DNA from 3 places in the Geodermatophilus sp. URMC 65 genome. Region 1 is predicted to be linked to each of the others. Evidence: predicted binding sites of a transcription regulator. Region 1 holds the regulator's gene; each other region holds the start of a gene.

Region 1 (9,683 bases):
CGGCGGCTACTGGGTGGACATGGGGCCGGCCCGGCCGTTCGGCGCCGGCACCGCCGAGCTCGGGAGCACGACGTTCCCCGGCCGCGCGGTCTCGATGGGCAACCCGCACCTGGCCTGCCTCACCGACGTCGACGTCGACACCCTCGACCTCACGACGGCGCCGACGGTCGACGCCCAGCTGTTCCCCGACGGCGTGAACGTCGAGTTCGTCAACGTCGTCGAGGCCGGCCGGCACGTGCGGCTGCGGGTGTCCGAGCGCGGGGTGGGGGAGACCCGCTCGTGCGGTACGGGCGCCTGCGCCGCGGCCTGGACGGCCCTGGAGGCCGCCGGCGCGGCGACCGGCACGGTGACCGTCGACGTCCCCGGCGGCCGGCTCGGCGTGACCGTCGACGAGCGGACGACGGTGCTGTCCGGTCCCGCGGTCGTGGTGGCGGCCGGCGAGCTCACGCCGGAGTGGCTCCGGGCCAGGTGACTCCCGGGAACGGCCACCGGTGACGTGCTGGAACGGCCCTCCTGCAGGGTCCCGCCGCGAGCCTGCGAGTGGTGGGGTGCAGGAGGGCCCTCTTTCTACCGGGTGTTCTCGGTCTCCTCCGGGGACTCCGGCACCATCGACTGGCCGGCGATGCCGGGGCTGCCCTCCGGCTCACCGCGGCCGCTGTCCTGGTCCGGTCCGCCGGTCGTGCTGCCCAGGCCGCCGGACAGCGGGTTGCGCGGCGGGTTGAGGCCCTTGGGGTCCCGGCCCGGGTCGTCGAGCTCCTCGTCCGCGCCGGCCGCGCTGCTTCCCGTCTCGCTCATCTCTGGCCTCCTCGGAGTGTCGGTCGTCGTCCGGCCCTACCCGGTCGCGACCCGGCCACGCGTGCCGGGATGGTCCGCCGCGCCCGCGGTGTTGGAAGAGTCGATGACAACTCAGATGCCCCAGGTGCTGGGGTCTGCGACGCTGGAGACGATGACGACAGCACAGAACCGCGCCGTGCTCGCCGAGGCCGAGGAGCGGGCCCTGCGGGCCGCGCCGGCACGCACCGAGGAGCCGCCCCGTCCCGACGGGGGACGAGACGAGCCGGAGGACACGACCGGCTCCTACGCGCTCGAGGCGCGCGGTGCGCTGCGCCGCGTCGCCGGCCTGTCCACCGAGCTCGCCGACGTCACCGAGGTCGAGTACCGCCAGCTGCGCCTCGAGCGCGTCGTGCTGGTCGGGGTCTGGACCGAGGGCACCCAGGCCGACGCCGACCGCTCGCTGGCCGAGCTGGCCGCGCTGGCCGAGACCGCGGGCTCGCAGGTCCTGGAGGCGGTGAGCCAGCGGCGCGACAAGCCCGACGCCGGCACCTACGTCGGGTCCGGCAAGGCCGCCGAGATCCGCGACATCGTCGCGGCCGCCGGCGCCGACACCGTGATCTGCGACGGCGAGCTGACCCCGGGCCAGCTCAACGCGCTGGAGAGGATCCTCAAGGTCAAGGTCGTCGACCGGACCGCGCTGATCCTCGACATCTTCGCCCAGCACGCCTCCAGCCGGGAGGGCAAGGCGCAGGTCGAGCTGGCGCAGATGCAGTACATGCTGCCGCGGCTGCGCGGCTGGGGTGAGTCGCTGTCCCGGCAGGCCGGTGGTCGTGTCGCCGGCGGTGGCGGCATCGGCACCCGCGGCCCCGGTGAGACCAAGATCGAGACCGACCGGCGGCGGATCCGCGCGCGGGTGAGCAAGCTGCGCCGGGAGATCGCCGGCATGGCGACCGCACGGGCGACCCAGCGCTCGTCGCGCGGGCGCAACGCCGTCCCGAGCGTGGCGATCGCCGGGTACACCAACGCCGGCAAGTCCAGCCTGCTCAACCGGCTGACCGGCGCCGGCGTGCTGGTCGAGAACGCGCTGTTCGCGACCCTGGACCCGACGGTGCGCCGCGCGCAGTCCCCGGACGGCCGCGAGTACACGCTCACCGACACCGTCGGCTTCGTGCGGCACCTGCCGCACCAGCTGGTCGACGCGTTCCGGTCGACGCTGGAGGAGGTGGCCGCCGCCGACCTGCTGCTGCACGTCGTCGACGGCTCCGATCCCGACCCGCTGGGGCAGATCGAGGCGGTGCGCGTGGTCCTGGGCGAGATCGAGGCCGCGTCGGTCCCGGAGCTCATCGTCGTCAACAAGGTGGACGCGATGAGCGAGGAGGACGTCCTCACCCTGCGCCGGGCCCTGCCGGGTGCGGTGTGGGTGTCGGCCCGCACGGGCGCCGGCCTCGAGCGGCTGCGCGAGGTCGTGGCCGCCCGGCTGCCGCACCCCGACGTCGAGGTCGACGTGCTGGTGCCCTACGACCGCGGCGACCTGGTGGCCCGGGTGCACCGGGACGGCGAGGTGCTGAAGGAGACCCACGAGGCCGGGGGCACGCGGCTCAGCGCCCGGGTCGACGGCGGCCTGGCCGCCGCCCTCGAGGGGTTCGCGGCGCCGGTCGCCTGACCCGCCCCCCGGCGAGCGAGGTCACGGTCAGGTCACGGCCCGGTACCGTGACCGGCGTGACCAGCGGCGCGGTGCGGCGGCGTCCGGGGACCTCCCCGCCGGACGCCTCGGACGCTGAGGTCCCGGCCGGCCGCCCGTCGCGGTGGCTCCTGGGAGCCGCCCTGGTGGTCGCCGTCGTGGTCACCGTCGACCTGCTCGGCCGCGGCGTGCTCGAGCGGATGGACCTGCGGGTCTCGGAGGTGGTCAGCGCTTGGGACCTGAAGGACTCGGCCGCCTACTGGCCGGTGTGGGCGGTGACGCAGCTCGGCGGGCGCGGCTTCATCCTGATCGTCCTGGCCGGGTTGGTCGGCTACCTCGGGTGGCGGTTCCGCACCGTCCTCCCGCTGGTGCGGGTGCTGCTGGCGCTGGTGCTGCTCACCGTCGTCGTCTACTCGTTCAAGTACGGAACGGGCCGGACGGCCCCGGCCTACCCCGGGTCGTTCTTCCACCGGGACGGCGCCTCCTACCCCTCCGGGCACGTCGCCAACGCCGTGCTCATGTGGGGGGTCGCCCGCTGGCAGGTGGTGCAGTACCGACTCGCGGCGTGGGTGCAGCGGACCGCCCGGGTGCTCAGCATCGCCGGCCCGGTGGCCACCGGTGTGGCCATGGTGTCCCTCGACTTCCACTGGGTCACCGACGCCGTGGTCGGAGCGGCCGTCGGCATCCTGCTGTTGGGCGTGGTTCACCTGCTCGACGCGGTCCTGGTGTCACGCTGGGTCGGTGCCCGAGCTGGCCGGTCGTCCGCGTAGCGGAGCCAGGGGGCGGCGTCTGGCGGCCGGGACCGGCCTCGCGCTGATGCTCGGCCTCGGGCCCGCCCTGCCCGCGTCCGCCGCACCGGTCGACCAGCCCGCACCCGCGACGCGCTGCCAGCTCACCGACCCCCGGCTGCCGGAGGTCTCCGGGCTGGTCGAGGTGGGCGACCGGATGCTGGTGCACAACGACGGCGGCGACTCCCTCGACGTCTACGTGCTGGACGGGACCTGCGCGGTGGTCACCGTGCGCTCCGCGGCGGTGGACCCCTTCGACCCCGAGGACATGGCGCCGGCGGTCGACGGGACCGTCTGGCTCGCCGACACCGGCGACAACACCGGCACCCGGACGACGGTCGCGCTGCTGGCCCTGCACGCCGACGGCAGCAGCTCGGTCTACCGGCTGGCGTACCCCGACGGCCCGCGGGACGTCGAGGCGCTGCTGCTCGCCCCCGACGGGACGCCGTACCTGGTGACCAAGGAGGTGCTGGGCGCCAGCGAGGTGTACCGGCCGGTCTCGGCGCTCGTGGAGGACGGCACGGTCGGCCTCACCGAGGTCGGCCGGGTGGAGTTCGTGCTCACCGGGACGCCGGGCGGCCCGGTCGGCCGCGCCGGTCAGCTGATGGTCACCGGCGGTGCGGTCTCGCCCGACGAGCGCTGGATCGCGCTGCGCACCTACACCGACGCCTACGTCTGGCCGCTGACCGGCTCGGACGTGGCCGGTGCGTTGGCGGGGGAGCCCCGCCGGGTCGCCCTGCCCGAGGCGCCCCAGGGCGAGGCGATCAGCTTCACCGGGGACTCCGCGGCGCTCGTCGTCGCCGGGGAGGGGCTGGTCAGCGACGTCACCGTGGTGCCGTTGCCGGCCGAGGCGGCACCCTCGTCGTCAGCGGCGGCCGCGGACGGCATGGTCTCCGGCCTGCTGTCCGGCGACGACGGACCGCCCCCGGTCGCGGCGGCGGTCGCTGCCGCCGTCGTGGCCGGCGTGCTCGTCTGGCTCGGGGGCAAGCTGGTGCGCCGGCGCGACTGAGGTCTCGGCCCTCGTTCCACATTACGGTGCTCCGGCCGGGGCCTGCGTACGGCGCGGCCGACAGGCCGGCGGTGCACCCGGCCGCCGGCGCGGCCGTGACCGCGCCGGCGGGACCGGCTCAGACCCGGCGGAGCACCGTGACGACGCGGCCGAGCACGGTGGCGTCGTCCCCCGGGATGGGCTCGTACGCGGGGTTGTGCGGCAGCAGCCACACGTGCCCGTCGCGCCGCTTGTAGGTCTTCACCGTCGCCTCGCCGTCGATCATGGCGGCGACGATCTCGCCGTTCTCCGCGGTCGGCTGCTGGCGCACGACGACCCAGTCGCCGTCGCAGATGGCCGCCTCGACCATCGAGTCACCGGTGACCTTGAGCATGAACAGCGTGCCCTCGCCGACCAGCTCGCGGGGGAGCGGGAAGACGTCCTCGACCGCCTGCTCGGCCAGCACGGGGCCACCGGCGGCGATCCGGCCGACGAGCGGGACGTAGGTGGGGGCAGGGGTCTCCTCGGCGCCGGCGGGGGCCACCACCGCGGGCGCGGGCGCGCCGGGGGTGTCGCCGGGGAGGCGGACGTCGAGCGCGCGCGGGCGGTTGGGGTCGCGGCGCAGCCAGCCCTTCTTCTGCAGCACGCTGAGCTGGTGGGCCACCGAGGAGGCCGAGGACAGCCCCACCGCCTCGCCGATCTCGCGCACCGAGGGCGGGTAGCCGCGCCGCTCGATCGAGTCGCGGATCACCTCGAGGACCCGCCGCTGCCGCTGGGTGAGCCCGTCGCCGCTCTCGCCCCGGTCGGGGAAGGTGCGCACCGACGCCGTCCCGGCGCCCTCCGGTGCGGCGGTCCGGCTCCCGGACGCGCGCCGCGACGAGCCGCCTCCGCCCCGGACACCGCCGCCCGACGTCCCGCTCGTGCCCGCCACGTCTCCTCCTCGCCGGCCGTGTCGCCACGGCCCTGTCGTCCTGCGCCCGCCCGGGAGCCGGACCGGGCCGGCTCCACTGCGTGGGGCCGCCGCCGGCCCCGACCCGCCGGCGCCCTCGCGGCGACGGCGGACGGGTGCTGCTCCGGACGGTAGCGCCTCGGAGCCGGGACTTCAAACGTGTGTTCGAAGCCGACGTGCGGTGTCGGGTCGACCTCGTCGGCGGGATGCGGTAGACATCGCACAGGCGTTCGATCGAACGTGCGTTCGAGCGAGCGGGGCGTCGGAGGAGGAGTGGTCATGACGAGCGTGCGGCAGGCTGTGCTGGAGTTCGACGCGACGGTCCAGGTCCCGTGGCGTCCGTTGCTCGGGTCGGTGGACGACGGGCGTGCGGCCGAGTCCGGGCGCCCCGCCCGGACGGCGGCTGCGTCCGGGCACGCCCCGCGGACGCCTGCTGCGTCGGGTCCGACCGGGACCGGTCCCCGTGTCGCCGGCCACCTGCGGCCGGTGCCCGACCGCCCGGTGGGCCCGGAGCCGCGCACCGCGGACCCGGCTCCCTCGGCCCGGGGCGCCGGCCGGGCCCCCGGTCGCCGGGAGCCGGCGTCCTCGGCTGGCCGGCCGACCGCGTCGCGCGCGGTGCCGTCCCGAGCGGTGCGCGGGGGGTGCGCCACCCCGGAGGGGGCTGCCGTCCCACGGCTGCGCCTGACCTGCAGAGGGCGCCGGCTGGTGCTCGCCCTGGCCTTCGTCGGCGCCGTCGCGCTCGGCTCGCTCGTCGGGGGTGCGGGCGACGGTGGACTGCAGCTGGCCGGCGAGCGGAGCGTGGTGGTGGAGCCCGGCGACACGGTGTGGTCGATCGCCGGGGAGGCGGCCGGTGCCGACCAGGACGTGCGCACGGTGGTCGACGCCATCGAGGAGCTCAACGGCCTCGAGGGTTCGGCCCTCGTCCCCGGCCAGGTCCTCGAGCTGCCCTGAGTCGCGCGGTCGCCCGCGGCAGGGGGGCGGTCGAGGAGCGACAAGAGGTGGCGGCCAGGTTCGTCAACCCGTCGTGCCGAGTCGCTGGCACTCTGTGGCTGACAGCCCGTTTACGGTCAGCTCCGTGTCAGCGATCTCAGACAACCGGGCCGCCGTCTTCACGCAGCAGTCGCAGCGCTGCGAGGTGTTCGTCGAGGGCGCTTGGTGGCCGGGTTCGCTGCTGGGGTGGCGGCACGACGGTCAGGGCGCGTGCCAGGTGTGGGTGCGGGTGACCGTGGCCGGCGCCGACCGGGAGACCTGGATCGACCTGCCCGAGGTGCGCCTGCCGGAGAGCCGGCCGGTGCTGGTGCCGGACAGCGGGCTCGACCCCTTCTCGGGTCTCGGCGAGGAGCTGCTGCCCGGCGCCGCGGCCGCCCCGCTGCTGTCGCTGAGCGAGGCCGCCGCCCGTGAGCAGCGGGTGGCGGGCGTCCTCCCCGTGTCGGCTCCGGCCACCGGTCGCCGTCGCCGCCGCCACGGCGGCGACGTGACCGCCGAGCAGCCCGCCGTCCCCGCGGGCGCGGCCGCCGGCCGGCACCGGGTCGGACGTCACCGGGCGGCGGACGCTGCGGAGCAGCCGGAGGAGGCGTCGGGCCCGGAGCTGGGTGACGCCACGGTGCTCATGCCCCGCGCGATCGAGGCCGACTGCCTGACCCGCCCCCTGCGGCTCGGCGACCGCGCCCCCCGTCCCCGCCTCGGGCGGCCCGGCGAGGCCCTCCACGCCTGAGACGGGACTCCCCTCACACCCCGCACGAGGCGTCCGGATCGGCGTCCCCGCGCCCGGCGCGCGACGCCCCTGCGCCGACCGGCCCGGTCGTCCTGTCGCGCCCGACCGGCGCGTCCCGCGTCCGCTGCGGCAGGTTCCCCGGCGTGTTCCCGGGGCGCGTGTGACGAGTGTGCGCGGGTGGTCACGAAGTCATCTCGGCGGACGACGCGCCTGGCGTTCGGCTTGCAGATCTAGTGGAGCCGGACCTAGGGTTCCCCTACATCTAGTAGTTGCACCGATGTAAGTCCGTCCACAGGCCGTCCTCAGGCACTCCCCACGACGTCCACCGGATGTCCCCAGGGAGGTCCACAGCCGGTCTCCCGGGCCCGTCGCTCCGGCCGCTCCCGCGGTCGCCGCGACGCCCGGGCGGACCCGCGCCGGAGCGCGTCGCGAGGGGAGGGGATCGGCCGTGCGCTGTCCCTTCTGCCACAACCCCGACAGCCGCGTCATCGACTCGCGCGAGGCCGACGAGGGGGCGACCACCCGTCGCCGCCGCTCGTGTCCCGCGTGCGGTCGGCGGTTCACCACGGTGGAGGAGGCCGTCCTCGCCGTCGTCAAGCGCAGCGGCGTGAGCGAGCCGTTCAACCGCAGCAAGGTGGTGGCCGGCGTCCGCCGGGCCTGCCAGGGACGGCCGGTCGACGAGGACCAGCTGCAGCAGCTCGCCCAGCAGGTCGAGGACGCCATCCGGGCCACCGGTGCGGCGGAGGTCCCCAGCCACGAGGTGGGGCTGGCCATCCTCCGACCGCTGCGAGAGCTGGACGAGGTCGCGTATCTGCGCTTCGCAAGCGTCTACCGCGCCTTCACCTCGCTCGAGGACTTCGAGAAGGAGATCACCGAGCTGCGGGCCCGGCACATCGCCGCCGGCACCCCGCCGCTGCCTGGCATGCAGGACCCGCCGGCGCGCCGGCGGGGTGGGGGGCGCGGTCAGGCCGCCCCTGACGGCGGACCCGGTCGATGACGACCACCGCCGTCTGAGCAGAACTGTCAGCAGCACCCGCTAGTAAGAGGGCGGCTCTCTTCCCCAGCCGCCGAAACGCCCACAACACAGGGAGAGCTCCGTGACCGAGACCGAGGATCGCTTGTCGGGCCGTACGCGTCGCGCCGCCAAGGCGCCGACCAGGGGGAAGGGCCTGAAGGTCAAGCGTGTCTTCACCACCGCCGGGGTGCACCCGTACGACGAGGTGACCTGGGAGCGTCGTGACGTCGTCATGACCAACTGGCGGGACGGCTCGATCAACTTCGAGCAGCGCGGCGTGGAGTTCCCCGCCGAGTGGAGCATCAACGCCACCAACATCGTCACCACGAAGTACTTCCGCGGCGCCGTCGGCACCCCGCAGCGCGAGACCAGCCTGCGCCAGCTCATCGACCGCGTGGTGCTGACCTACGGCCAGGCCGGCCGTGAGCACGGCTACTTCGCCAGCGAGGGCGACGCCGAGATCTTCGAGCACGAGCTGACCTGGATGCTGCTGCACCAGTACTTCAGCTTCAACAGCCCCGTGTGGTTCAACGTCGGCACGAGCGCGCCCCAGCAGGTCAGCGCCTGCTTCATCCTCGCCGTCGACGACACGATGGACTCGATCCTCAACTGGTACCGGGAGGAGGGGCTGATCTTCAAGGGCGGCTCGGGCGCCGGCCTGAACCTCTCCCGCATCCGCTCCTCCAAGGAGCTGCTCTCCTCGGGCGGCACCGCCTCGGGTCCGGTCAGCTTCATGCGTGGCGCCGATGCCTCCGCCGGCACCATCAAGTCCGGTGGGGCCACCCGCCGCGCGGCCAAGATGGTCGTCCTCGACATCGACCACCCCGACATCGAGGAGTTCATCGAGACCAAGGCGCGCGAGGAGGACAAGATCCGCGCGCTGCGCGACGCCGGGTACGACATGGACCTCGGCGGCAGGGACATCACCAGCGTCCAGTACCAGAACGCCAACAACTCCGTCCGGGTCTCCGACGAGTTCATGCGCGCGGTCGAGGACGGCACGGACTTCGGGCTGCGCGCCCGCCTCGACGGCTCGCTGATCGAGACCGTCGACGCCAAGGAGCTGTTCCGCAAGGTCACCCAGGCCGCCTGGGAGTGCGCCGACCCGGGCATCCAGTACGACGACACGATCAACGACTGGCACACCAACCCCGAGACCGGGCGGATCAACGCGTCCAACCCCTGCTCGGAGTACATGAGCCTGGACAACAGCTCGTGCAACCTGGCGTCGCTGAACCTCATGAAGTTCCTCAAGGACGACGGCACGTTCGACACCCGGAACTTCGTGAAGGCCGTCGAGCTGGTCATCACCGCGATGGACATCTCGATCTGCTTCGCCGACTTCCCGACCGAGCCGATCGGTGAGACCACCCGCGCCTACCGGCAGCTGGGCATCGGCTACGCCAACCTCGGCGCGCTGCTCATGGCCACCGGCCACGCGTACGACTCGCGCGGTGGCCAGACCCTGGCCGCGGCGATCACCTCGCTGATGACCGGCACCGCCTACCGGCGCTCGGCGGAGCTGGCCGGCATCGTCGGCGCCTACGAGGGCTTCGCCCGCAACGCCGACGCCCACGCCCGGGTCATGCGCAAGCACGCCGCGGCCAACGACGCCATCCGCCCGGTCGGCGCCGACGACGCCGACGTGCTCAAGGCCGCGACCGGCGAGTGGCAGGCGTGCCTGGAGATCGGCACCGACTTCGGCTGGCGCAACGCGCAGGCCTCGGTGCTGGCCCCCACCGGCACGATCGGCTTCATGATGGACTGCGACACG
Region 2 (9,683 bases), 1.6 Mb from region 1:
ATGCCTGCATTCTCACTCGCGTGGCGTCCACGGCTGGATTCCTCCGCCGCTTCACCCGCCACACGACGCTCCCCTACCCACCCACACACCTGGCCGGCAGACCGAAATCTGACGGCGGGCTGTCGTGTGAGTGCCACGGCTTCGGCGGTGTGCTTGAGCCCCGCTACATTGTCGGCGCGGAACCACTTGACCAGTGAGCTATTACGCACTCTTTCAAGGATGGCTGCTTCTAAGCCAACCTCCTGGTTGTCTCTGCGATCCCACATCCTTTTCCACTTAGCACACGCTTAGGGGCCTTAGCCGATGATCTGGGCTGTTTCCCTCTCGACTACGAACCTTATCGCCCGCAGTCTCACTGCCGCGCTCTCACTTACCGGCATTCGGAGTTTGGTTGACGTCAGTAACCTTGTGGGGCCCATCGGCCATCCAGTGCTCTACCTCCGGCAAGAAACACGCGACGCTGCACCTAAATGCATTTCGGGGAGAACCAGCTATCACCGAGTTTGATTGGCCTTTCACCCCTACCCACAGCTCATCCCCCAGGTTTTCAACCCTGGTGGGTTCGGTCCTCCACGCGGTCTTACCCGCGCTTCAACCTGGCCATGGGTAGATCACTCGGCTTCGGGTCTAGAGCACGCGACTAGAATCGCCCTGTTCGGACTCGCTTTCGCTACGGCTACCCCCCACGGGTTAACCTCGCCACGTACCACTAACTCGCAGGCTCATTCTTCAAAAGGCACGCAATCACCGCCCGCACACGAGGTGCGGCAGCACGGCTCTCACGGCTTGTAGGCACACGGTTTCAGGTACTATTTCACTCCCCTCCCGGGGTACTTTTCACCTTTCCCTCACGGTACTCGTCCGCTATCGGTCACCAGGGAGTATTCAGGCTTAGCGGGTGGTCCCGCCGGATTCACACCGAATTCCACGGGCTCGGTGCTACTTGGGAAACACGTTCGGGAGGTGCGGCGTTTTCGTGTACGGGGCTCTCACCCTCTGCGGCGACCCCTTCCAGAGGCCTTCCACTAACGACCACACTTTCTCACTCCCCGCACGCGCGGCAGCACGTGCAGAACGGTCCCACGACCCCGTCCCCACAACCCCTGCCGGGTATCACATGGAAACGGTTTAGCCTCCTCCGCTTTCGCTCGCCACTACTCACGGAATCACGGTTGTTTTCTCTTCCTGTGGGTACTGAGATGTTTCACTTCCCCACGTTCCCTCCACACGCCCTATGTGTTCAGGCGCGGGTCACACCACATGACTGGTGCGGGGTTCCCCCATTCGGACATCCTCGGATCAACGCTCGGTTGGCAGCTCCCCGAGGCTTATCGCAGCCTCCTACGTCCTTCATCGGCTCCTGGTGCCCAGGCATCCACCGTGTGCCCTTAACAACTTGGCCACACAACTACAACAAACCCCACCCACCACCGCCCTCCGACGAGGGCAGCGCTGCGCGGGCCTGCAATCAAAGAAGATGCTCGCGTCCACTGTGCAGTTCTCAACGACCAACCGGCCACCATCCGGACCCGCCCCGCCGAACCCCACCCCACCCCTCCCCCGACGGGAAAGGACACGGCGGGTGGTACGAGGACCCGGACGGCCCCGACCGAAGAAACCGACCCCCGCCGGGCAGACGGTCCTCCGTCCACCCCGCAGGGTCCGCTCCCTCAGGACCCAACAGCGTGCCTACCACCACCACCCACCACCGACTCCGTTCCCCGCACCCCGCCCCCGAGGGGACGCGGCGCCGTACTGAGAGCCGGCAGCGGCCGGCGGCCGAACTGGTCAGCGTTCCACCCTCGAGCACCACCCCAACAACCCGCGGCACCCCACAACCGGGGCGCCATCACGTGCTGGGCGCGGCTCTGGACCACCACACGCATGTGGCGGCCAGTGCTCCTTAGAAAGGAGGTGATCCAGCCGCACCTTCCGGTACGGCTACCTTGTTACGACTTCGTCCCAATCGCCGATCCCGCCTTCGACGGCTCCCTCCCACCAGGGGTTGGGCCACCGGCTTCGGGCGTTACCGACTTTCGTGACGTGACGGGCGGTGTGTACAAGGCCCGGGAACGTATTCACCGCAGCGTTGCTGATCTGCGATTACTAGCGACTCCAACTTCATGGGGTCGAGTTGCAGACCCCAATCCGAACTGAGACCGGCTTTTTGGGATTCGCTCCACCTCGCGGTATCGCAGCCCTTTGTACCGGCCATTGTAGCATGTTTGCAGCCCTAGACATAAGGGGCATGATGATTTGACGTCATCCCCACCTTCCTCCGAGTTGACCCCGGCAGTCTCCCATGAGTCCCCGGCATTATCCGCTGGCAACATGGAACGAGGGTTGCGCTCGTTGCGGGACTTAACCCAACATCTCACGACACGAGCTGACGACAACCATGCACCACCTGTGCACGGCCCTTACGGACCCCACATCTCTGCGGGATTTCCGTGCATGTCAAGCCTAGGTAAGGTTCTTCGCGTTGCATCGAATTAAGCAACATGCTCCGCCGCTTGTGCGGGCCCCCGTCAATTCCTTTGAGTTTTAGCCTTGCGGCCGTACTCCCCAGGCGGGGCGCTTAATGCGTTAGCTGCGGCACGGAGACCGTGGAATGGCCCCCACACCTAGCGCCCAACGTTTACGGCGTGGACTACCAGGGTATCTAATCCTGTTCGCTCCCCACGCTTTCGCTCCTCAGCGTCAGTTGTTGCCCAGAGACCCGCCTTCGCCACCGGTGTTCCTCCTGATATCTGCGCATTTCACCGCTACACCAGGAATTCCAGTCTCCCCTGCAACACTCAAGTCGGCCCGTATCGACTGCAGGCCCGGAGTTGAGCTCCGGGTTTTCACAGCCGACGCGACCAACCGCCTACGAGCTCTTTACGCCCAATAATTCCGGACAACGCTTGCACCCTACGTATTACCGCGGCTGCTGGCACGTAGTTGGCCGGTGCTTCTTCTGCAGGTACCGTCACCTCACGGCTTCGTCCCTGCTGAAAGAGGTTTACAACCCGAAGGCCGTCATCCCCCACGCGGCGTCGCTGCGTCAGGCTTCCGCCCATTGCGCAATATTCCCCACTGCTGCCTCCCGTAGGAGTCTGGGCCGTGTCTCAGTCCCAGTGTGGCCGGTCACCCTCTCAGGCCGGCTACCCGTCGTCGCCTTGGTAGGCCACTACCCCACCAACAAGCTGATAGGCCGCGGGCCCATCCCCAGCCGGAAACCCTTTCCACCACCAGACCATGCGGCCAGCGGTCACATCCGGTATTAGCCCCAATTTCTTGGAGTTATCCCAGAGCCGGGGGCAGGTTGCCCACGTGTTACTCACCCGTTCGCCACTGAACCCACCACCGAAGCGATGAGCCCCGTTCGACTTGCATGTGTTAAGCACGCCGCCAGCGTTCGTCCTGAGCCAGGATCAAACTCTCCGTAGATGAACTTGATACCAGGCCGAGAACCAAGAACTGGACGCTCTTGATGTCAATCAACCCAAAGAAACCCACAAAGGGGTCACATACATGGCACTGACTTTCGGCACGCTGTTGAGTTCTCAAGGAGCGGACGCGCTCGTACTCCAGCCTTTCGGCCTTCGTTCGAGGCGGTATCCCCATTGTACACCGCGCTCCGCAACGGTCGGACCTCGAGGGTCGACCGGCGGTTTCCCAGGCCTTGCGACCCGGTCCGTTCTCGCTCGGTGCAGGAAGAACAGTACACCACCCGCGGGGCCCTCTGCAGGGGGGTCCGCGGAGGGCTCTGCCCTCCCGGTCGATGACCCTGAGGCCAGGGCATCGGTGTCCGTCGGGCCGGCTGAGGAGCCGGACTCGAGGACGTCGGGGTGGACGCCGTCCGGCACGCCGTGCTTCCCGCCGCATCCGCGCTCCTCGTCCTGGAGCGGGGGCGGGTAGCCGGCCGCTGGGCGGCGGTGTCCCGACGTGTGGGGAACGCGCCGCCACCGGAACGGCTTCCGCACGCAGGTGCGAGCTGGGTCACAACCTGCGACCACGAGGCCGGCGGGTGATCGTCACGCGCCCCTGACGGCGTCAGGCCACGCCACGAGGTCGGAACTGGACGCTGACCCGGGGGCCCACCGGCTTGGTGGTCTTCGGGATGCAGTGCTCCCACGTCCGCTGGCAGGAGCCGCCCATGACGACCAGGTCGCCGTGCCCCAGGGGGAACCGCAGGCCCTCCCCGCCGCCGACCGGGCGGAGCAGCAGCGGCCGCGGCGACCCGAACGACACGATGGCGACCATGGTGTCGGCGCTGCGACCGCGGCCGAGTCGGTCACCGTGCCAGGCGACGCTGTCGCGGCCGTCGCGGTAGAGGCACATGCCGGCGCTGACGAAGGGCTCGCCCAGCTCGGGCCCGTAGTGGGCGTTCAGTGCCTCCCGTGCTTCGGTGAGCAACGGGTGCGGCAGCGGCTCGTCACCGTCGAACCACCGCAGCAGCCGGGGGACGGCGACCTCGCGCTCGTACATCTGCCGTCGGTCGGCCCGCCAGCCGATGTCCCCGAGCAGCACCTCGAGGACCTCGTCGGACCCCTGGACCCAGCCAGGCAGGTGGTCGACCCATGCACCCCGGCTGAGGTGGTGCCGGCTGACCGCGAGGGGCCCGAGGGCGGCCTTCCCTGCGAGGTCCCACATCGACGGCTGGTGTGCGAGCGACATGGGCGGAGGCTACGCCGGATCGAACGTGTGTACGAGTACGGACAGCGCCCGGGCTCTTACGGTGTCAGCCTCCCTGCAGGGTCCCGCCGCGAGCTCGCGAGTGGTGGGCGGCAGGGAGGTCCTTGTTCAGGCGGTGAGGGCGAGCGCGAAGGGCAGGACGCGGGAGGCGCCGGCCAGCCGCAGCTCGCGACCGGCGACGGTCATGGTCCAGCGCGAGTCGGCGAGGTCGTCGACCAGCAGCACCGGCACCGGGCCCAGCTGGACCAGCCGCTCGCGCAGCTCCGGGCCGACGACGATCCGCTGCCACACGCCCGCCAGCCGGAAGGCGCTGTTGCCCCCGGGCTGCCCCGTCGGCCCGCCGTGTGCGAGCGAGAGCTCCCCGAGGTAGGGCAGCCGGCCCAACCCCGCCAGCCCCTGCGCCAGCCCGGTGACCAGGCGGGGCCGGCGGCGGGAGGGGACGGCGACCACCGCGGCGGGGCGTTCGGCCCAGTCCCAGGCACCCAGCACCCGGGCGCACGCCCGCAGCAGCTCCTCGTCCGGCGGGACGTCCGACGGTGCCCGTCGCACCGGCACGTCGAAGGCGGCGTCCGGGTCCTCCTCCAGACCCGGGGCCTCGAGGTCGACCACGCCGCCGACGCCGTCGTCCCCGAGCAGCGTGCGCAGCCGCTGCCCCCAGCCGAGGTCGGTGAGCCGGGCGACGGCCCGGCCCGGGTCGAGCTGCTCACCCGGCCCCATCTTGCCCTTGACCTTCACGCCGAGGCGGTCGGCGCCGGTCGGCCACTGGGCGCGCGGTGCCAGCTCGACGCCGGGACGGTCGAGGGCGGCAGAGGCCGCCGCGGCCGCCCCCTCGGGGACCTCGGTCGAGTACCAGGGGCCGGCGCAGACGTCGCAGCGGCCGCAGGGTGCGGCGGTCGGGTCGTCGAGGGCCTCCTGCAGGAAGGCCATCCGGCACTGCGCCTCGTCGACCGGCTTCGCGTAGGCGATCATCGCCCGCTGCTCGGCTTCCCGGGTCCGGGTGACGCGGGCGTAGCGGTCGGCGTCGTAGACCCACGGCCGTCCGGTGGACCGCCAGCCGCCCTGCACCCGCTCCACCGCGCCGTCCACCGCGAGCACCTTGAGCAGCAGCTCGAGCCGGGACCGGCGGACGTCGGCCACCGTCTCCAGCCGGGCCACGGACCAGGCCTTCCCGTCGGCCATCGCGGAGAGCACCGCGGCGGCGTGGTCCTCCCGCGGCATGGAGGAGGTGGCGAACCACTGCCAGATGGCGAGGTCCTCGGGGCCGGGCAGCAGCAGCACGTCGGCGTGCTCGACGGCACGGCCGGCGCGGCCCACCTGCTGGTAGTAGCTGACCGGCGACGACGGCGCCCCCAGGTGGACGACGAAGCCGAGGTCGGGCTTGTCGAAGCCCATGCCGAGCGCCGAGGTGGCGACCAGCGCCTTGACCCGGTTCTCCCGCAGCGCCTCCTCGGCGTCCTTGCGGTCGGCGTCGTCGAGCCGGCCGGTGTAGGCGCGCACCTCGTGGCCGGCGTCGCGCAGCAGGGACGCCGTCTCCTCGGCCGCGGCCACGGTGAGCGTGTAGACGATGCCGCTGCCCGGCAGGTCGCCGAGGTGGGCGGCCAGCCACGCCAGCCGTGCGCGGTCGGTGGGCAGCCGCAGCACCCCGAGGCGCAGCGAGTCGCGCGCCAGGGGGCCGCGCACCGTCGTCACCCCCACGCCGCCGGCGCCGAGCTGCTCGGCGACGTCGGCGACCACCCGCTCGTTGGCCGTCGCGGTGGTCGCGAGCACCGGCGTCCCGGCCGGGAGCGTGCCGAGCAGGTCGCGGATGCGGCGGTAGTCGGGGCGGAAGTCGTGGCCCCAGTCGGAGACGCAGTGCGCCTCGTCGACGACGAGCAGGCCGCAGCGGGCCACCAGCCCCGGCAGCTGCTCCTCGCGGAAGCGCGGGTTGGTCAGCCGCTCCGGGGAGACCAGCAGGACGTCGACGGCGTCGGCCGCCAGGGCCTGCGCGACGTCGTCCCACTCGGTGGCGTTGGCGCTGGAGATCTCCACAGCGCGGATGCCGGCGCGCGCCGCGGCCGCTACCTGGTCGCGCATCAGCGCCAGCAACGGGCTGACCAGCAGCGTGGGGCCGGCGCCGCGGCGGCGCAGCAGCGCGGTGGAGACGAAGTACACCGCCGACTTGCCCCACCCGGTGCGCTGCACGACCAGGGCCCGCTCGGAGCGCTCGACCAGCGCGGCGACGGCGGCGTCCTGACCCTCGCGGAACTCCGCGCCGGGCCGGCCGGTCAGGTCCCGGAGGACCTCGAGGGCCTCGGTGGCGAGGTCGGCGGACGGCGCGGCGGTGGTCATGACTCCCGACAGTAGGGCCGCCTGACGACAGCCCCGCGAGCATCGCAGCGAGCGCCAGCGAGCGAGGCGCGGAACGGGGCGCGGAGTCGGGCCAGTGACACGGACGGGCGACAGGACGGGCCGCCGCGCGGACCCTGGGGACGAAGGGGAGAATCCACAGGCGATGCGACCGCCGGACAACCACGTGCACACCAGGTGGTCCTGGGACACCGCTGACTCCTCCACGATGGTGCGCGCGTGCGAGCGGGCGGTGGCCCGGGGCCTGCCTGCCATCGCCTTCACCGAGCACCTCGACTTCACGACCTGGACGCCGGAGGACCGCGCGACCGCCGAGGGGCTGGTCGACCGGCACGCCTCCCGGCACCTGCCCATCGACGTCGAGGGCTACTTCGCCGAGCTCGAGGAGTGCCGCGGGCGCTTCCCGGAGCTGCGGATCTGGTCGGGCGTCGAGACCGGCGAGCCGCACCTGTTCGCCGCCAGCGTCGCCGCCCACCTGCGCGACTCGCCCGTCGACCGGGTGCTCGGCTCGCTGCACTCGCTGAGCCAGGACGGCCGGCTCTACGGCATCGGCCGGCTGCTCTACCCCGACCCGGACAGCACGATGCGCCGCTACCTGGCCGAGGTCGTCGACATGGTGGAGAACAGCGACGTCTTCGAGGTGCTCGCCCACGTCGACTTCCCGCGGCGGTACTGGCCCGGCGGCAGCGACCGGTACTCCGAGAAGGACTACGAGGAGGAGTACCGCGCGGTGTTCCGGGCGCTGGCCGGCACCGGCCGGGCGCTGGAGGTGAACACGACCAGCCCGCTGGCCTCGGTCGACCAGGTGCGCTGGTTCTTCGAGGGGGGCGGCGAGGCGGTCAGCTTCGGCAGCGACGCCCACCAGCCGGCCGGCGTCGGCCAGCACTTCGACCTCGCGGTGGACGTCGTCGAGGCGGCGGGCTTCCGCCCCGGACGGGACGCCTTCGACTTCTGGCGCCGCTGACAGATACTTCAGCGCTGAGAGAAGAGCGGTTACGGTTCGCGGGGTGATCCCCGGCCGCGTCGTCATCGCCCTCGGCGGCAACGCGATGACCGGCCCGGACGGCTCGGCCACGCCCGCCGCGCAGCGCGACGCGATCGCCGCGGCCTGCCGGCACGTGGCGGCGGTCGTGGCGACCGGCGTCCCGGTGGTGCTGACCCATGGCAACGGGCCGCAGGTGGGCAACCTGCTGGTCAAGAACGAGCTGGCCGCGCACGAGGTCCCGCCGGTGCCGCTGGACTGGTGCGTCGCCCAGACCCAGGCGACCATCGGCTTCACGCTGGCCGACGAGCTCGACGCCGCCCTCGCCGCGCACGGGCTGCCGCAGCGCACCGCCGCCCTGGTCACCCGCACCCTCGTCGACGCCGACGACCCGCACTTCCGGGAGCCGTCCAAGCCCGTCGGCCGCTTCCTGCCGCGCGAGCAGGCCGAGCGCTCCATGGCCCACGGCCAGGTGTGGGAGGACCGTGGCGCGCGCGGCTGGCGGCGGGTCGTCGCCTCGCCCGAGCCGCAGCGCGTGGTCGACGTCCCGGCGATCGAGGCGCTGCTCGCGGCCGGGTTCGTGGTGGTCTGCGCCGGTGGGGGCGGCGTCCCGGTGGTGGACGATCCCGACGACCCAGCCCACCCCGGCGGGGCACTGCGCGGCGTCGAGGCCGTGATCGACAAGGACCTCACCGCCGCACTGCTGGCCCGGGAGCTGGGCGCCGGGACGCTCGTGATCGCGACCGACGTCCCTCACGTGCTCGTCGGGTACGGCACCCCGGCCGCGCGGCCCCTCGGCCGGGTCACCCCCGCAGAACTGCGCGCGCACGCTGCGGCCGGCGAGTTCGCCCGCGGCTCGATGGGTCCCAAGGTCGAGGCCGCGCTCCGCTTCGTGGAGGGCGGTGCTCATGGCCCCGGACCCACCCGCCGCGCCGTCATCACGTCCCTCGAGCACATCGCCGACGCCGTCACGAGCGACGACGCCGGCACCGTCCTGCAGAAGGACCCTCCTGCCCCCCGCCGCTCGCAGGCTCGCGGCGGGCCCCTGCAGGAGGGCCGCACCAGTCCCCCGATGAAGGAAGAGTGAACAATTGCCCGCACCGATCGAGGTCCGCAAGGTCCCCCTGCACAACGTCAGCGACGCCTCCGAGCTGGCGAAGCTCATCGACGAGGGCGTGATGGAGGCCGACCGGGTCGTCGCCGTCATCGGCAAGACGGAGGGCAACGGCGGGGTCAACGACTACACGCGGATCATCGCCGACCGCGCCTTCCGCGAGGTGCTGCTCGAGAAGGGCACCCGCTCCAAGGAGGACGTCGCACAGATCCCGATCGTGTGGTCGGGCGGCACGGACGGCGTCATCAGCCCGCACGCGACGGTCTTCGCCACGCTGCCCGAGGACGCCGTCGAGCGGACCGACGAGCCGCGGCTGACCGTGGGCTACGCGATGAGCGACGTCATCCTGCCCGAGGACATCGGCCGGATCGCGATGGTCGAGAAGGTCGCCGAGGGCGTGCGCCGGGCGATGGCGGAGGCCGGCATCACCGATCCGGCCGACGTCCACTACGTGCAGACCAAGACGCCGCTCCTGACCATCGAGACCATCCGCGACGCCAAGGCGCGCGGGAAGGACACCTACTACGACGAGCCGCACGGCTCGATGGACCTGTCCAACGG
Region 3 (9,683 bases), 2.0 Mb from region 1:
CGGGTCGGGCATCGCCGCAGGCATCCACTCCGGCCGCGTCCAGCCCCAACCCTCGACCTCAGGTCCACCCTCAAGGTCAGGCGCGGACCCGAGCCGCTCGACCCGGTAGGTGCCGGCCGAGGCGTTGACGTCCAGGCCCAGCACCCGGACGCCGAAGTTGCGGGCGTCGTCGAGGATCAGCCGCTTCGGGTACATGCCCGGGTCGTGGGTGAGCACCCCGGCGAGGAAGGCCGCCGGGTGGTGGGTCTTCAGCCACGCCGACTGGTAGGTGGGCAGCGCGAACGCCGCGGCGTGGGCCTTGCAGAAGCCGAAGGAGCCGAAGGCGACCAGCACCTCCCACACCTGCTCGACCACCTCCACCGGATAGCGCTGCACCGCCTCCGGCATGAACCAGGCGCGCACCTCCGGGTGCAGCTCCCGGTCCCCCAGCGCCCGGCGGGCCTCGTCGGCCTGGGCCAGGTCGCAGCCGGTCATCTGCGCCACGATCTGCAGCACCTGCTCGTGGAAGACCACGACACCGGCGGTCTGCTCGAGGAACGGCGCGAGGTCGGGGTGCAGGTAGACCGGGTCCTGCCAGCCGTTCCGGGCCAGCAGGAACGGCGTGACCATGTCGCTCTTGACCGGACCGGGCCGGAACAGCGAGATGTCGATGACGATGTCCTCGAACGTCTCCGGCCCGAACTTGCCGACCAGCTCCCGCTGCCCCGGCGACTCGATCTGGAACATGCCGAGGGTCCGGGTGCTGCGGATCAGCTCGAACGTCGTCGGGTCGTCGCGCGGGATCGCGTCGATGTCGACGGTCTCGCCGTCGACCCGGGCCACCTCGTCGAGGGCGTGCGCGATCGCCGACTGCATCCGGATGCCGAGCAGGTCGAGCTTGAGCAGCCCGAGCTCCTCGACGTCGTCCTTGTCGAACTGGCTCATCGGGTAGCCCAGGTAGCTGTTCTCCACCGGGGTGCGGTCGAGCAGCGTGGCGTCGGAGAGCAGCACGCCGCACGGGTGCAGCGCGATGTGCCGGGGCAACCCGTCGAGCCGGGCGACCAGGTCGAAGAGCAGGTCGAAGTCGCCGGTTCCGCCACCGCGCCGCGAGCCCAGCCGGCTGGCCCGCAGCTCCGGGAGGTCCTTGAGCGCGGCGTGCACCTGGTTGGCCCGGATGTGCGGGAAGGCCTTGGCGACCGCGTCCACCTCGGCCGGCGGCAGGCCGAGCGCGGCGCCGACGTCGCGGACGGCGTGCCGCACCCGGTAGGTGTCCATCATCGAGATGCAGCTGACCCGGTGGGCACCGAAGCGGTCGATGACCGCGTCGTACACCTCCATCCGGCGGGCGGACTCCACGTCGATGTCGACGTCGGGCAGCTGGTGGCGCAGCGGGGAGAGGAAGCGCTCCATCAGCAGGCCGTACCGGATCGGGTCGACGTCGGAGATGCCCAGCAGGTAGGTGACCAGGCTGCCGGCGCCCGACCCCCGCGCCGCCGCCCGGACCCTCAGGCTCCTGATGAGGTCGACCACGTCGGCGACGGTGAGGAAGTAGGACGGGTAGCCGAGGGCGTCGATGACCGCCAGCTCGTCGTCCAGCCGCCGGGCCACCTCCGCGTTCCGGGGCATCCCCCGCCGGCCCAGCCCGGCCTCGCAGCGGGCGCGCAGCACCGCCGAGGGGCCCATCCCCTGCTCGGCCGGGGTGGTGACCACGTCGAGCTCGGGATAGCGCACGGTGCCGACGCCGAGGTCGGCCCGGACGTCGACCGTGCACTGCTCGGCCAGCCGGGCGGTGCGCTCCAGCAACCGGAGCGCCGCGTCGCGGTCGGGGCCGACGAGGTCCTCGGCGACCTCGGCCATCTCCTTGCCCGACTTCAGGTAGCCCTCGGCGGTGCGCCGGTCGACGTGCCGGGTGTCCAGCGGGACCAGCCGGCGCGCCGCGTCCAGGACGTCGGCGGTGGGCGCGTCGAGGGCGTCGACGTAGCGGACCGCGTTGGTCAGCACCGCCGGGACCCCCTCCGCGGCGGCGAAGCGCAGCAGCGCCTGCGCCCGGGAGCGGTCGCCCCGGCCGCGGTGGTGCACGACCTCGAGCACCAGCGAGCCGGGGCCGAACACCGCGCGCCAGGCGGCCAGCCGGGCGGAGGCCACGTCGGCCCGCCCGGCGGCCAGCGCCCGGCCCACCGGGGAGTCCGGGCCCAGCAGGGCCACCAGCCCGGGCGCGTGCTCGGCGGCCAGCGCCAGCGAGCTCACCGGCTCCCCGCGCGCGCCACGCAGGTGGGTGGCACTGGTCAGCCGGCACAGCGACCGCCACCCCGCGCCGTCCCGGGCCAGGAAGGTGACCCGCGGCAGCCGCGGGTCGACGCTCGCCCCGCCGCGGGCCGGCGAGCGGCGTCCGGTGCGGCCGGGTGCGTCGTCCGGCGGGCCCGGCCGACGAGCCCGTGCCCGCTGCGCCGAGTGCGCACCGCCGACCACGGGGGCCAGGGCCGGCGGGACCGTCGAGTCCACCGAGGGCGTCACCGCCAGGTCCACCCCGAACAGCGGCCGCACGTCGGCCGCCCGGCAGGCCAGCGCGAACTTCACCGCGCCGTAGAGCCCGTCGCGGTCGGTGAGCGCCAGGGCCCGCATGCCGTGCTCGGCCGCCCGCTCGACCAGGTCGGCCGGGTGGTTGGCCCCGTACTGCATGGAGTAGCCCGAGGCGACGTGGAGGTGGACGAAGGGGTCGCTCACCTGCACGGCTCGCTGGCGCTCGCCGAGCGCGTTCGCGGTGCTGTGTCTACCGGTGAGCTCGCAAGCTCGCTCACTTCCCGTTCCGGTGCTCGGACCCGCCGACCACCCGGGGACGCGCGCGCCGGGGCGACTCCGGCGCCGGCGCGCTGCCCACGGCGTTCTCCACGACGGCGAGGAAGGCGCGCACGTCGCGGACCAGGTCGTCGGCCTCGCGGTCGGTGACGGCGTGGGACAGCCCGGCCTCGGCGGCGGCCCGCTTGGCCGCGCCGGCGGCGAAGAAGGTGGCCCACTCCCCCAGCTCGGGCGCCACCTGGCCGAGCAGCACCCAGGCGCTGCGCGGGCGGCGCCGCCCGGACTCCGGCCGGGTGCGGGCGGCCAGCACCGCGGCCGCAGCGCGCAGCGCACCCAGGTGGGCGGTGGCGTAGCGCTGCCGGGCGTCGGCGCACGCCGCCGCCTCGGCCAGCGCCCGGGAAGCCTGGTCGAGCAGCTGGCGGGCGGCCGGGGGCAGCGGCGGCGGCAGGGGCAGCTGGTCGGCCATGACGCGGACGGCTCCCATCAGTCGTGCACCCGCACGAGCGACCAGCGGTTGTCCGCCGACTCCCAGCTGAGGTCGAAGACGCCGGCGAAGCTCATCCGCGACCGGCCGGCCCGGACCGCCTCGACCCGCCACACCTCGCGGCTGGCGACCAGCTCGGCGGAGGCGCCACCGGCTCCCGCGGCACCGCGCTGCCACCACGGGGCGGTCTCCACCCACGAGTCGAGCAGCTCGCCGATGACGTAGCGCGACTGCCCGCGCCAGAACTGCGCCGGCCCGAGCGGGCCGCGCTCGACCTGCACCTCCTCGCCGACCCGATCGCCGACCCCGCTCAGCACCCGGCTCATGACAGACTCCCCACCGCTCCGCCGCCCCACCACCGGCCCCGGCCCACCGCACCGGGTGGGGAAGGACCCGGGTGCGGTGGGAGACCGACGTCGATCGAACGCGTGTTCGAACGACGTCGAGTACACCCTGCCGCACCGGCGACGTCAAGCGGGACGCGCGGCCGGGTGCGCCGGCTGCACGGGGAGCCCGGGCCCGCAGCGGACCGCCCCGGCCGATGGCAGGATCGACGCATGAGCCGACCCGAGCACCCCCGGGTGGCCGCCATCTCCTCCCTGCTGGCCGAGTCCGGGGCGACCGGCCGGGTGCTCGAGCTGACCGGCAGCGCCCGCACCGCCGCCGAGGCGGCCGGAGAGCTCGGCGTCCCGCTCGGGGCCATCGCCAACAGCCTGCTGTTCGACGTCGACGGCGAGCCGCTGCTGGTCCTCACCAGCGGCGCCCACCGGGTCGACGTCGCGAAGGTCGCCGCGCTGCTCGGCGTCCGCGACGTGCGTCCGGCGTCGGCCGACTTCGTGCGCCAGCACACCGGCCAGCCGATCGGCGGCGTCGCCCCGATCGGCCACCCCGAGCCGATCGGCACGCTGGTCGACGTCGAGCTGGCCCGGCACGGCCGGGTCTGGGCCGCCGCCGGACACCCGCACGCGGTCTTCCCGACCAGCTACGAGGAGCTGCTGCGGCTGACCGGCGGGACCGCCGCCGAGGTCGGGGACGGTCCGCTGGCCCTGCCCGAGACGGCGGAGGTGCGCTCGTGACCGGGACGACGCCCGCCGCGCGGGTCACCGAGCTGCCCACCGGCTGGCTGCGCGACCACATGAACGAGGCGCTGGCCATCTACGGCGAGGCGATGGGCTACAGCCCCTCGGTGGTCGCCGGCCGGTACGGATACGCCATCCAGCACACCGAGCGCCCCGGGTTCCGCGCGGTCGGCGCCTTCGTGGAGACCCCCGACGGGGAGGTCCTCGTCGGGTTCGGCTACGGCTACCTGATCGCGCCCGGCCAGTGGTGGCACGACCAGGTGCGCGCCGCGCTCGACCGGCGGACGGCGAAGCGCTGGCTGCCCGGCGCCTTCGAGGTCTGCGAGCTGCACGTGCACCCCGCCCACCAGAGCCGCGGGCTGGGCCGCCAGCTGCTGCACGCCCTGGTGGCCGGCCTGCCCTATCCGGCGGCGCTGCTGTCGACCCCGGACAACGACACCAAGGCCTTCCGGCTGTACCACGCCGACGGCTTCGTCGACCTGGCCCGCAACCACCGCTTCCCCGGCGACTCGCGCCCCTTCGCCATCCTCGGCGCCCGCCTGCCGCTGCCTGCCCCCGCACCGCGGTCCGACCGCGCGTGACGGACGCCGACACCACCGTCGACGCCGTCGTCGTCGGCGCCGGGCACAACGGGCTGGTCGCCGCCTGCTACCTGGCCCGCGCCGGGCTGCGGGTGGAGGTCCTCGAGCGCGACGCGGTGCTCGGCGGCGCGGTCTCGACCGTCGAGCGCTGGCCGGGCGTGCGGGTCGACCGCGGCTCCAGCGCGCACGTGATCGTCCGGCAGAGCGGCATCGTCGAGGAACTCGACCTCGCCGCACACGGCCTGCGCTACCTCGACTGCGACCCGTGGGGCTTCGCGCCCGCCCCCTCCCCCGGCGACCCCGGCCCCGACGGCCGGCCGCTGGTGTTCTCCGTCGACCTAGACGCCACCTGCGCCTCGATCGCCGACGCCTGCGGGCCCGAGGACGCCGCCGCCTACCGCCGCTTCGTCGAGGTGTGGGCCCCGCGCAGCCGCGCCGTCGTCGGCTCCTTCGCGCGGCGACCGACGGTGGGCGGGCTGGCCCGCTCCTTCTGGCCGCTCGGCGCCCCGGCCGACGGCCGGCCGCGGACCCCAGGCGGCGACCTCGCCGTCGACTTCCTCGGCTCCGGCGACGCGCTGCTCGACCGCTGGTTCACCAGCGAGCGGCTCAAGGCGGCCCTGGCCTGGTTCGGCGCGCAGTCCGGCCCCCCGATGTCCGAGCCCGGCACCGCGGCGATGGTCGCCTGGGCGACGCTGCTGCACGACGTGCCGCCCGGCCACCCGGTGGGTGGCTCGGGCGGGCTCACCCAGGCGCTGCGCCGCCGGCTCGAGGCCGACGGCGGGCACGTCGCCCTGGGGGACGCCGCGACCCGGCTGCTGGTCGAGGACGGCCGGGTGACCGGCGTCGAGACGGCGTCGGGACGGCGGATCGCGGCCCCGGTCGTCGTCGCCGCCTGCCACGTGCTGGCCACCCGCGACCTGGCCGCTGGGCACGCCCCGCCGGCGCTGGCCGACGCCGCCCCGCCGGTGGGCAACGGCTTCGGCCTGGTGGTGCGGGCGCTGACCGACGCCCCGCCGTCCTACCCGGGGGCCGACCCCGCGGCGGCGCTGGGCGGGCTGCAGCTGCTGTGCACCGACCGCGCGCAGCTGGCCGCCGCCCACGGCGACTGGCTGGCCGGCCGGCTGCCCCGCGAGCCGGTGCCGCTGGCGATGTGCTTCTCCGCCACCGACGACACCCTCGCCCCGCCCGGGCAGCACGTGGTCACCGTGTGGGGCCAGTGGTACCCCTACGCGCTGGCCGACGGCGGGGACTGGGACGCCCTCGCCGAGGCCGAGGCCGACCGGCTGGTCGCCGCCGTCGACCGCTTCGCGCCCGGCTTCGCCGCCTCGGTGCAGCGGACGTACGTGCAGACCCCGCTGCTGCTCGAGCGGGAACTGTCGCTGCTGCGTGGCAACGTCATGCACGTGGAGATGGGGCTGGCCAGCATGTTCGCCTTCCGGCCGACGCCGGCCCTGTCGGGCTACCGGGTGCCCGGCCTGGCCGGCCTCTACCTCGCCGGCGCCTCGACCCACCCCGGCGGCGGGGTGTCGGGCAACTCCGGGCGGACGGCGGCCCGCGTCGTCCTCGGCGACCGCGGCGTGCCCGCCCGCGCGCGCGAGGCCCTGCGGCGCGGGCTGACCCTGGTGCGCCGGTGAGCGGTCTGCTCGCCGCGCGGCCGGGCAGCCGGCCGGCCGCGCTCCCCTGGGCGCCGGCGGTGCTGCTGGTGCTCACGGCGATCGCCTATCCGCTGACCGACGACGGCGGCGCGGTCCGCGACGCGGTCACCTGGATGATCGTGCTGCTCGGCTCGACGGTGTCCGTGGTGCACGCGACGGTCAGCCGGGGAGCCCGCACCGGGGCCGGCGTCCTGCTGGTCACCGCGGCCACCGCCGTGGTGTTCGAGGCGATCGGCCTGGCCACCGGGTTCCCGTACGGCGAGTACACCTACAGCGACGACCTCGGGCCCACGCTGCTCGGCGTCCCGTTCCTCGTGCCGCTGGCCTGGCTGATGATGGCGTGGCCGAGCTGGCTGCTGGCCGGCCGGCTCACCCGCGACGTGCGGTCCGGCCGCCGGCGCCCGGCCCGTGTGGGAGCGGCCGCGGCCGTGTTCGCCGCGTGGGACGTCGTCCTCGACCCGCAGATGGTGCAGGCCGGCTACTGGACCTGGGCGCACCCGCGGCCGGGACTGCCGGGCATCGACACGGTCCCGCTGACCAACCTGGCCGGCTGGCTGCTGGCCGGGCTGGTCCTCATGGCGCTGCTCGACCTGCTGGTCACCCGCACCGCGGTGGAGCCGCCGCGCACCGGCGACGGCGCCCCGCTGCTGGTGCTGGGCTGGATGACCCTCGGTGGCGCGCTGGCGCACGCCGGCTGGCTGGGGCTGCCCGGGTCCGCGGTGTGGGGCGTGCTGCTCGCCGTCCCGGCGCTGGTCGCCCTGGCGGTGCAGGCCCGCCGTTCGCGGTGAGCGAGCTCACCCATGGGCAGAGCAGCCTCCGCGAACGCGGCCGACGAGCGCAGCGAGGAGGACTCGTGAGCTCCCGGCTGCTGCGGGTCCTCTCCGGCGCGGCGGTCGCCGGGGCGGTGCACGCGGCGGTCAACGTGGCGCTGCTGCGCCGTCCCCCGACGGGGCCGCCGCCGGTGCGCCGGCCGGTCACCGTCGTCCTGCCTGTGCGCGACGAGGAGGAGCAGGTCGGCGGCTGCCTGGCCGCGGTGCTCGCCCAGCAGGGGGTGCCGGACCTGCGGGTGGTCGTGGTGGACGACGGCTCGACCGACGGCACCGCCGACGTCGTGCGCGCGGTCGCCGACCCGCGGGTGCGACTGGTGGCCGCGGCCGACCCGCCGCCGGGCTGGCTGGGCAAGCCGCACGCCTGCGCCACCGGGGCCGGCCTCGCCGCCGACGCGGGCGACGGCGTGCTGGTCTTCCTCGACGCCGACGTCCGGCTGTTCCCCGACGCGGTGGCCGGCGCGGTCGCCGTCCTCGACGCGCACGGCCTGGACCTGGTCTCTCCCTGGCCGCGGCCGGTGACCGCGAGCGTGGCCGAGCGCCTCGTGCAGCCGCTGGGCCCGTGGCTGTGGGTCACCACGCTGCCGGTGCGGCTGGCCGAACGCTCGCGGCGGCCGTCGCTGACCGCGGCCAACGGGCAGTTCCTCGTCGTCCGGCGGTCGGCGTACGCGCGGGCCGGCGGGCACGGCGCGGTGCGCGGCGAGGTGATCGAGGACGTCGCCCTGGCCCGGGCGGTGAAGCGGGCCGGCGGCCGGGCGGTGCCGGTCGACGGGTCACGGCTGGCCGCCTGCCGGATGTACGACGGCTGGCCGGCGCTGCGGGCCGGCTACGCCAAGTCGCTGTGGGCCTCGGTGGGCGGGTCGCCGGGGGCCAGCGTGGCCGTGGCGGCCGGGCTGAGCGCCGTGTGGGTGCTGCCCGCCCTGGCCGCGTTGCGCGGGTCGCGGGCCGGGCTGGTGGGCTACGCGGCGGGGGTGGCCGGGCGGGCGGTGTCGGCCGCGGCGACGGGCAGCCGCGTCTGGCCGGACTCCCTGGCGCACCCGCTGTCGATGCTGCTGTTCGACGTCCTGCTGGCCGGGTCGGTGAGCGGGCGGCGGCGGGGCACGCTGTCGTGGCGGAGGCGCGCCCTGTAGGAACGCCCGGTGCCGTCGTCGATACCTCCCGGCGCCTCCAGCACCGCGTCCCTGCTGCTCCTGCCCGTGCTCGCGGTGGCGCTCTCCTCCGGGGTGCCGTCGGCCGGGCGGTCGACGACACCGTCGCCCAGGTGGTGTCCACGACCGCCTTCGGCGCCGGGTTCGCCGCGCTGCGCCTGCACACCGGGGTGCTGTGGCCGCTGGCGCTCCTGCACCGGCTACGCGACTGGGTGCAGGTGAACTCGCCGGGGGCGGCGCCCTGGCCGTGGCAGCTCGCGGTCGCGGTCGGCTGCGCGACGGCCGCCTGGTGGCTGACCCGCCCGGCCGCCCTCGCCGCGCTGCCCGACCGGGGGTGGCCGAGGATGACCGGGTGACCAGCCCGATCGCGCGCGTGCACTTCGACCCGGCAGCCATGGACGGCGGCGCCTTCTACCGGGTGCTGAACTCCGTCGTGGTGCCCCGGCCGATCGCCTGGGTGGCCAGCCGCTCGGCCGAGGGCGTGGTGAACCTGGCGCCGCACTCCTTCTACACCGTGGCGTGCGTCGTCCCGCCGGTCGTGCAGTTCACCTCCGTGGGCCGCAAGGACACGCTGGACAACGTCGAGGCCACCGGCGAGTTCACCGTCAGCCTCACCCCGGAGTGGCTGTTCGAGCAGGTCAACGCCACGGGCACCGACTTCCCGCACGGCGTCAGCGAGGCCGAGGAGGTCGGCGTCGCGCTGGAGCCGAGCGAGCGGGTCGGCGTCCCCCGGGTCGCGGAGTCGCCGGTCGCGGTGGAGTGCACGCTGCACTCGACGGTGCGGCTGGGCGACAGCACGGTGGTGTTCGGCCGGGTCGAGGTGATCAGCGTGTGGGAGAGCGCGGTCGAGGGCGGGCGGCCGCGCATCGAGCGCCTGAAGCCGCTGGCCCGCCTGGGCGGCAACGAGTGGACGGCGCTCGGCGAGATCCGCGAGATCAGGCGGATCCCCTACCGCCGCTGGACCGAGGACCCGACCATCGGCGAGAACCTGCGCGACCAGTAGCGCCCGGGGACGGCACGCGGCCGCGCTGGTGAGGCGGGGCGCCCTGCGAGGCGTGCGCGAGGAGCGGGGGGCCGGAGGCTCCCCGAGGGGTGCACGGAACACGCTCAGCGCAGCAGGGGGACGGCACCCGG

Evidence for each region. The regulator LexA, encoded in region 1, represses DNA repair genes until DNA is damaged. The targets are predictions, from matches to a motif close to TCGAACANNTGTTCGA.
Region 2: a site for LexA is predicted at 4,682-4,697, ahead of ACWIX7_RS11930 (alpha-ketoglutarate-dependent dioxygenase AlkB). Genes of this name have one in related genera too.
Region 3: a site for LexA is predicted at 3,680-3,695, ahead of ACWIX7_RS01425 (DUF6504 family protein). Genes of this name have one in related genera too.

The regions. Positions count from the first base shown of each region.
Region 1 is NZ_CP199954.1:4,009,654-4,019,336, forward strand. Features, by position in the region: gene dapF (diaminopimelate epimerase) at 1-472, shown strand, start outside; gene ACWIX7_RS19425 (hypothetical protein) at 568-795, opposite strand; gene hflX (GTPase HflX) at 947-2,437, shown strand; gene ACWIX7_RS19435 (phosphatase PAP2 family protein) at 2,494-3,225, shown strand; gene ACWIX7_RS19440 (hypothetical protein) at 3,272-4,252, shown strand; gene lexA (transcriptional repressor LexA) at 4,371-5,162, opposite strand; gene ACWIX7_RS19450 (LysM peptidoglycan-binding domain-containing protein) at 5,460-6,131, shown strand; gene ACWIX7_RS19455 (hypothetical protein) at 6,256-6,894, shown strand; gene nrdR (transcriptional regulator NrdR) at 7,343-7,891, shown strand; gene ACWIX7_RS19465 (vitamin B12-dependent ribonucleotide reductase) at 7,992-9,683, shown strand, end outside.
Region 2 is NZ_CP199954.1:2,445,709-2,455,391, forward strand. Features, by position in the region: rRNA gene ACWIX7_RS11920 (23S ribosomal RNA) at 1-1,402, opposite strand, end outside; rRNA gene ACWIX7_RS11925 (16S ribosomal RNA) at 1,908-3,432, opposite strand; gene ACWIX7_RS11930 (alpha-ketoglutarate-dependent dioxygenase AlkB) at 4,039-4,662, opposite strand; gene ACWIX7_RS11935 (DEAD/DEAH box helicase) at 4,789-7,008, opposite strand; gene ACWIX7_RS11940 (PHP domain-containing protein) at 7,172-7,990, shown strand; gene ACWIX7_RS11945 (carbamate kinase) at 8,034-9,095, shown strand; gene bar (barbiturase) at 9,100-9,683, shown strand, end outside.
Region 3 is NZ_CP199954.1:309,804-319,486, forward strand. Features, by position in the region: gene ACWIX7_RS01415 (DNA polymerase III subunit alpha) at 1-2,703, opposite strand, end outside; gene ACWIX7_RS01420 (SAV_6107 family HEPN domain-containing protein) at 2,774-3,259, opposite strand; gene ACWIX7_RS01425 (DUF6504 family protein) at 3,259-3,585, opposite strand; gene ACWIX7_RS01430 (YbaK/EbsC family protein) at 3,817-4,335, shown strand; gene ACWIX7_RS01435 (GNAT family N-acetyltransferase) at 4,332-4,919, shown strand; gene ACWIX7_RS01440 (phytoene desaturase family protein) at 4,916-6,553, shown strand; gene ACWIX7_RS01445 (carotenoid biosynthesis protein) at 6,550-7,362, shown strand; gene ACWIX7_RS01450 (glycosyltransferase) at 7,428-8,531, shown strand; gene ACWIX7_RS01455 (hypothetical protein) at 8,663-8,905, shown strand; gene ACWIX7_RS01460 (flavin reductase family protein) at 8,902-9,552, shown strand.